2 regions of the Gracilibacillus saliphilus genome follow, and region 2 is predicted to be linked to the other one. Evidence: riboswitches for the same ligand, from Rfam matches in the RefSeq annotation. Region 2 holds a riboswitch; the other holds the start of a gene.
What was found. A riboswitch is a leader RNA that binds a small molecule or an ion and turns the genes downstream of it on or off. The one in region 2 is predicted to bind cyclic di-GMP.

Region 1 (4,192 bases), on a different contig from region 2:
AATATATAAATCAGGTGTTTTTCCAGCTAACATACCTTGTCGATATTCTTTGATTAGATTATTTTCATCAATCACTTTTATATTGACATCAACACCTGGATGCATGTCTAAAAACTCTGGTAATGAATCTTCAAAGACGTTACTATGCGTCCAAATAACCAATTCGTTCGCTTGTGCAGACTCCTCTTCTACCTCAACCAAGTCACTACTTAGAGAAGATTCCTGAAGGGGCTTAAAACTTGAAGAATGACAACCTACTAAGATCAGTATACTTATTGCAGCTATCCATATTGTGAATGGTTTCAATCGTTTTCCTCCCCTTATGTCAAATCTTCTAGATCATGATGACGTTTTTTCTCTTCATACATTAACGAATCAGCATGATGCAATAAGGCATCTAAAGTCTTTCCATTCTCAGGATAAAAACTTATTCCAATACTAGCAGTAAGTGTTATTTCCGTTTGATTAATCATTAACGGTTGAGTAATGGCTTCAAGTAATTGTTTGCACAACCTTTGTACTTCTTCCTCTGTTGTTAATTCCACAATTGCCACAAACTCATCACCAGCTAAACGATAAAATGTAATAGCTTTTCCTTGTTCAAATTTCTTTAACCGTTTAGCAAATAATTTTAATAATAAATCTCCTCCACTATGTCCAAGCGTATCATTGACTTGTTTAAATTTATCCAAATCAATAAATACAATCGAAAATCGATCTAGCTTCGCTTGTTCCTCTAACATCTTAGTTAAATCAAGATGAAATGAATAACGATTTGGCAAATCTGTTAATGTATCAAAGTGTGCTAAACGATATAGTTTTGACTCAGATTCTTTTAATTGATTAGTCCTTGCAGTAAGCAAGTCATTCTTCTTTTTAGCATCAGCAAACATTTGCTGCAGCTGGTTTGCTACTTTTTCAATGTTTTGTCCCAATTTTGAAAATTCATCAATCGGTGTATTTTTCCAATAAAAGGTTTCTTGTCGCTTCATTTTGCCTGGTAAATCGGTCGTCATTTGTGTCAGATGTGATAAAGAATTCGATAATATTCGATTCACTAACATACCAAATACTAACGCAATGAATAAAACAAACAATGCGAACAATAGGTAATCAGTAAGGTTAGTTGCTAAAGCTAGTACACTACTACTAATAGGAATAATTAATAATGTTGTTTTGTTTAAAAAGGCAGTTTCCCCGATATAATAGCCTTGATACCAATCAGATAAAGTTTGGTGACTGGACGGTAGCCAAATAAAACCATGTGAATGAATCTCCTTAACAAACCCAGCTTCCATTTCTAGGTTAGAACTTGATTCATTTTGATTATTCGTATCAAGCCATATTTGCTCTCCTTGATCCATAATCAAGATTCGTTTGTTTGAAGTGCCAATAAACTCATCTAAAATCGATTTAATTTTAGCTTTTTCTAAGTTAGCGTCTAATTCATAATTTTGAATGTCATTAGAGTCCATTTCTGCTATTTTCCGTTGTAATCTCTCTTCCAACTGTTGATAATGAAGATAATATTCCTGATATATATCATTTTCCATTGCTCTAGCATTAACTACAATGATGATGAGTAATGGGAATACAGCCGAAAAAATTAGTATGTGAGAAATCACCTGTCCAAAATATAACTGGTTATGTGCAGGAAACCAGCTTTTTAATTTGGAAATAAGCGGAAGGTAATCACATAACATATCTGCAACTAAGGCAGAAACCAAAGTAGCGGTAATAACCTGAAGGATCATAAAGTTAGTTAAAATCTTCATACTTGCAAAAACCTCTGGAAAGAGTAATTCCACCACAAAATATAGTATAAATAGAATGATAGAATAAGCAAAACTCCACGTAAAAAGGTCTTTTCCTTTTTTAGAATAAAACGCTCCTATGATCAGTACTTCAAGAATACTAATGAAGACAAATGAATTGCCAATATGAAGAAATTCCGTAAGTAAACTCATACAAATGGTTAATAAAAATGCAAATCGGAAGCCGAATACCCGAATGGATGCTAGGTATAAAACCGGTGCAAAGGATAAGGTTATACCAAAAATTAATGGAACAGCATATATTTGCGCAAAGACAGATAAAGTTAAAATCAATATAAACAATGATATTTTTTTACTCATGACATTGCGCATATGTTTGTCTCCTCACTCAATTCACTCTTTATTTAGGTATTAAAAAAACACTATACAAAAAACGTATAGGTTTCCTGTTGTTTATATCAGGTAACCCAGCCATCATTGTGATTTTTCACCTTAGATCTGTGGTTTTGCGTCTCTATTTTTCAATAGATTTGCCTTTTTCTATTAGTACTATTATATCATAAAAATTAACATAACTGACATAGAGCATAAATCTATTTTCCTACAATCATATAACAATCATCTAATAATAATCAATACAATTTAGAATTATTTTAATGAACACGATAAATTCAGGGGGCCAACCACATTCTTTACTACTCATATTATACAATAATTTTTATCTTAGTTTTGATCAAAAAAATAAAGAGTAATCCTTCTAAAGATTACTCTCAGCATTTTTTCAGGCAATTTAGCATCATTACTCAGGTACTTCAGTTTCATCCTCCCAAGCAAGCATGCCGCCTTCCATATTGGTTGCTTCAATTCCATTTGCCTCTAAATATTCAGTTGCTCTCCCACTTCGAGCTCCAGAACGACATACCATATAGTAATGTTCGTCTTGATTAAATTCTTCTAAACGGTCAGGTATTTCTCCTAATCTTATGTGCTTTGCTCCAGGAATTATACCTTGTGCCACTTCATCATCTTCCCGCACATCAATGATATTTACTTTCTCGCCATTTTTTAATTTGTTTGCCAATTCTGTTGCTTGTATCTCCTTCATGATTATACCTCCAATGAGTTTATACTTTGTATAGCAATCATACGCTAGTTGACGTATAGATTAGTATGTGATCAAACTCTCATTGAATCATATCATTATTACGTTTTCTTTTCTAACATTTAATCTAGCTTCTTACTATTAAGAAAACTGCCATTATCCTAATTGATAAAAAAGAGACAGACATATAAGTCTATCTCAACAATATTATACAATTTTAAACTTTTGAACTTCTTTTTGTAATTCCTCGGCTAAGACATCTAATTCATGGGCACTTTTTGATACTTCTTCCATTGAATGATTAGTTTCCTCCGCTGAGGCTGCTGTTTCCTCAACAGCAGCAGCAGATTGTTCACTTACAGTTGCAATTTCATCAACCGATTTATTCATTTCTTCACTATTTTCATTAACTTCTTCCAAGCTTTTAACCATGTGTTTCACACGATTTACCATATCTGTAATGGATTGATTAATTTGTGTAAAAGTCTCACCAGTTCTCTCCATTTGTTCTGTACCTTTTTCCACTTCTTGAAATCCAGATTCTAAGGAGTGAGCCATTTGTGCTGATTCATCCTGAATATTCGCTACAAGTCCAGTTATATCAGCAACTGAGTCTGTTACTTGTTCAGCAAGTTTTCTTACCTCATCAGCGACAACAGCAAATCCTTTACCTGCCTCTCCCGCTCTTGCTGCTTCAATGGCGGCATTCAATGCAAGTAAATTTGTTTGCTCAGCAATCTCTTTAATAACAATTACAATTTTATCTATTTCTTCCGTACGCTTGTCCAAGCCTGATACTTTTTGGTAAGAGTCCTGAACCATTTGATAGATGGTTCTCATTTGGCTAACAGACTTTTCTAGTTCCGTACGTCCCCCCTTACTTATATTCATAACATCCTGTGACTCACTTGCTACTTGATTACCTTGGTCCGCTACTTCTTTCACTTTTCGATTATATTGTTCAACAGAACCGGATAAGTCAGACGCAGAATTTGCCTGTGATTCACTTCCTGATGATAATTCTTCCATAGTAGCAGCTATTTGTTCACTACCTTCACGTACCTGGTCAGCAGATTGATTTAATGTACTGCTTTGCTGCATCACACGCCCAGTAGCTATCATCACCTGATTAACCATTCCATATAAGTTATCTTTCATTTGATTCATTGCATTTGCTAGTTCAGTGAATTCATCCCTACTCCTTACTTCTACTTCCTCTCCTGATAAATCACCTTGTGCCAAACGATTCAATTCGCTCTTTATTGTCGAAATATTATAGTTAATCACTCTAACGATTAATGTAACAATTACTATA
Region 2 (4,192 bases):
AACTTTTAGATGAAATAAACAAATATTAAATAGATAACAGGGTTTTTATTGAACCAATTGGAAATAATGACAACAACAAGTGCGCACTAGAAAGTGCACACTTGTTGTAAAAGATTATTTTTTTACCATACTATTCAATATCCTCTTACCCTCAGGCGTTAAATAAACTTTACTATCGGAAAGTAATTGCTTTGCTAAATTCGCTGTCATCGGTTTTGATTGCTTTGCCAATTGTTTTCCTCCTTTCCGTTACATATCCATATAATATGTACAAGTTAAAATGCTTGTAAGAGGAATATATACTAATATAAATGCGGATTTTCATATAAAAAAGCAAGAGGCCTCACCCCTTGCTTAAAACCCATTGATCACTTCAAAATCATACAAAAACTGTTCACTAATCTCAGAAAATGAACCTTCCTTTAATTCTAGTTCATCCTCCAGATCCATTTCCCTCAAGTTTATCTTTTTTACCGAAGAAGTCTCAGTCATTTCAAAGACATACAAATCATTTTCCGACCAAGATGGAAAAATATATAGGCTCTCATCACTTGTGTCCGGTACCTCATACGTAGTTTCTAGTACTCCATCTTTGTTAAATTGATACAAGCTACCTTGTCCATCTAAGAAAAATAATTGGTTATCTGACCAGTGAATACTATTGTAGACGGAATAAGGTAAATAGGTAGACATGTTCTCATTGGAATCGAATGACAAAAAGTTATTTTCATTGACTTTTCCAGTATCTTTATTGATCACCAAGACCGAATATTCCTGTTGGATATCAACAATACAATAAATTAGTTCTTCCGTAACGATCATATCAGTTAATGGGACAAGCTCGTCGGTTTGATAATCTAATGATAGTAATGGATTGTCTACTGCAGTCTCATCCAACACAATTTCTTGTAGTACCATGTGTTCATCCGTTTCTTTTTCTTCTAAAACATAGAGCGAATCGTCATAAATGCCTGCTGTCGTTATAAAATAGCGTAGATCCTGAAATTGCATCTTGCCTTCGTGCTCCCAATATAGATGAGAATGATAAGTTCCATTTTCATCATATCCACTGTTGTATAATTCGACCCGTTCTCCATCATCCATATAATCTGCGAAAATCGCGGTATATTCTTTTTGTTCTCGCGTTTCTTCACTGATATCTTCATCGATTAGATAACTGTGTGATACATCATTGACGATCACTGTATCGTTTTGATGATATATTTCTCCTAACTCCAAGCCTTCTGTTTCTAATACATTGGCAACCTTACCGGATGAATCGATGGTATAGAGACTACCTTTGCCATTACTTTTATCTATAGAGGTAGAAAAATATAATAGACCGATTGATTCATGAATACTTTCATATTGTGTATTTCCACATCCGCCTATCAAAACGAGCAATACTAGTAAAACGATATAGTGTAGAAAATTTTTCATAGACTCTCCTAAGCTTATTGAATGGTGTTATACGTAACAGTATAGGAGCTATCACGTATATCTGTTGGATAGACGCCGAAGCCTTGATTTTTGTCTAAGTCAATATTTGCCTCTAACATATAAGCACTCCATATTAATTTTGAGCAATTTTTATCACCATATTTACTTGTATGGCGGTTTGTCGCAAAGTTATAGGAATATGCATCTACTCCTACTCTGGAATTAGCCCAGTCAGCAGCTTTATCCCGATTTGTTTGCGAGGATTGGACAGATTGCATAACAGCATCTTTTTCAACATTTCGTGCATTGTATTTTATTTTTCTAACACCTGTGTCAGGGATTGATTCTACGATATTTGTAGTAGTGTGATAGATTCCATTATGACCGTGCTGGATACCTAATGTTGAGGAAGGAGTATAGAATAAGTCCCCTTTATTTCTGGCAGGTTCTAATTTATAGGCACCGGAACTTCCGCCCATAACGGAAATGGAGGTATCCTTTTCAGCATTTTCCTGTTTGATCGCTTGGTTTAGTTCATTTAAAGCTTGTTTGGCAATAACCATTTCTGGCTTTCGGGTTTCTTCTGCAGCTAAAGCAATAGCTTCTTTCACTTCTTCAGTAGTTATGCCTGGTTGCTTTTGGACAAGTTCTGCAACATAGTCATCATACTTTTCTTCTTTCGGATCAAGATGAACACTAGCGACAAGGGAAGGGGAGGCAACTAACATAACAACCACCAACAACGTAACAACAGAAACAAACTTCTTCATTTCATCCATTCCTCCAATCTATTATTTTACAAGTCTAGTGTAGCATCATACATTGTAAAAAGTGTTAATGTTCTATTAAAAATAATAGACATAATGTTAATTACGTTTAAAACAATTTTCAGTTTCCCCCCTGTTTTGATTAGATTCTTTCGTATAGGTAGTAGAAAAGGGAGAAAGGCAAAACTGTTGAAAAACAGTGACGCAAAGCTATAGGGGCTAATCATGTCAGCCAGCTGCCAAGAGTGGGAAAAAAAGATGGAGGTGAGACGTTGAAACGAGCAATGATGATCACCTGTTTGTTCATGTTATGTGCTTGTGGTCAAGGTGAAGATGCTACAAATGATGATAACAATGCTGGACAAGCAGAAACAGAAGCAGTGTTGTATGAAAATGACGTTTTCCAAATAGAAGAAATTGATGGTTGGTCGGTTGATGAAGAAGCAACTGCTGAACAAGAGCAAAACGTGATTTTTTCTAATGGGACAACCAGATTAATAGTCTCGATCGTAAGCAAAGAACAAACGATTGATATCTTGAAAAAGGATGTACTAGCATCATTTTCTAAAAAAGTAGAATTAATAGAAGACGATGAGAATTACATAGCACTGATTACGAACCGAAAAGAAAATATTCGTGGGGATGTTTACTTTCACCAAGGTTCGGAACACCAATTAATTTTTACTTATATGACACCTGAACAACATTATCAGGAAAGCAAGAATCAAATTAATGCATTCAATGAAGGCATTACTATATTTTAAATGGAGGGAATAGCAGATATGAAATTAAAAACATGGTTATCACTAGCAACTATTAGTGTATTTTTTGTAGGGAATACGGCGTTTGCAAATGAAGCAGAGGAAACGGTAACTCCTGATGAGGAATTATATGATACATCGATTTTAATTGAGGAAACAGAGCTTGCACTAACAGAGGATCAAATGGAAAGAGCGTTATTATTAGATGAGTTCGCTAATGATCGTTTAAGTGAAATAGAAGCAACTATTGAAGAAGGTAATCTCGAGGAAGCAGAACAGTTAATTGAACAATATGAGGAATATTTGGAGCGTTTAGAAAGTGAATTAGAAGAATCAGAGGAAGAGCGAGAAGCATCAGAAGAGGAAGCAAATGAAGAGGTTGACGAAGTAGAAAGAGTAGAATTACCTGATAGTGACGATAATGATGAAAATGAGCAAGGAGAAGACTCCGATGAAGAAAATCAAGAAGAAAGTGCGGAGGATCAAGATAAATCAGAAGAAGAATTAAGAGAAAGCGCCAAACAACGTACAATCAAACTGCAAGCTTTATTAGAGCGTGAAGATTTACCAGAAGAAGCAAAAGCAGGTATCGCAAAAGCGCTTGAAAATCAAAAGCGTGCAGAAGAAAACTATCTAAGAGCGAAAGCGGAAAAAGCTGTATCAGACGAAGACGAAGATGAACAAGAGCAAGAAAAAGAAGAAGAAGAAGAAAGAGAATTACAAGAGGAACGTGAAGAAGCGGCTGCAGAACAAGTTGAGGAAGAAAATGATAAAGAAGCGGAAGCTGTTGTGAAAGCAGAACAAAAACAGAACAAAGCTGAAAAGAAACAACAAAAGGCAGAAGAAAAGGCTGAAAAGAAACAACAAAAGGCTGCTGAAAAAGCTGAGAAAGCTGAGCGAAAGGCGCAAGAAAAAATAGAAGATGCAGAAGAGAAAGCTAATAAAGCAAAAGAAAAAGCAAAAGAAAAAGCTCAAGAAAAGCGGAAAAAAGCAGAAGAAAAGGCCCTAGAAAAGCAAGAGAAAGCTGAAGAAGAAGCCGAAAAAAAGCAAGCTAAAAAAGCCAAAGAAAATCGTCAAAAGCAAGAAAAGGAAAATGGTAAACCGAATCATCAATAAATGGGCGAGGAATTCAATAGTTGTTGCAAAATAAAACAAATTCCGACAAAATTCTCGAAAATATCTTTACCCGTCGCTATTTATAGCTTACATTAAATATAGAAATGC

Region 1: linked by a shared signal. The riboswitch ahead of GHT08_RS13020 (diguanylate cyclase domain-containing protein) and the one ahead of GHT08_RS00895 (hypothetical protein) in region 2 are both predicted to bind cyclic di-GMP.

What each region holds. Positions count from the first base shown of each region.
Region 1 covers NZ_WJEB01000019.1:45,444-49,635, forward strand. The annotation lists gene GHT08_RS13015 (ABC transporter substrate-binding protein) at 1-306, opposite strand, end outside; gene GHT08_RS13020 (diguanylate cyclase domain-containing protein) at 321-2,147, opposite strand; cyclic di-GMP riboswitch class I at 2,234-2,320, opposite strand; gene GHT08_RS13025 (rhodanese-like domain-containing protein) at 2,575-2,880, opposite strand; gene GHT08_RS13030 (methyl-accepting chemotaxis protein) at 3,085-4,192, opposite strand, start outside.
Region 2 covers NZ_WJEB01000001.1:223,056-227,247, forward strand. The annotation lists gene GHT08_RS00885 (hypothetical protein) at 355-1,440, opposite strand; gene GHT08_RS00890 (hypothetical protein) at 1,455-2,210, opposite strand; cyclic di-GMP riboswitch class I at 2,377-2,451, shown strand; gene GHT08_RS00895 (hypothetical protein) at 2,480-2,971, shown strand; gene GHT08_RS00900 (DUF5667 domain-containing protein) at 2,990-4,084, shown strand.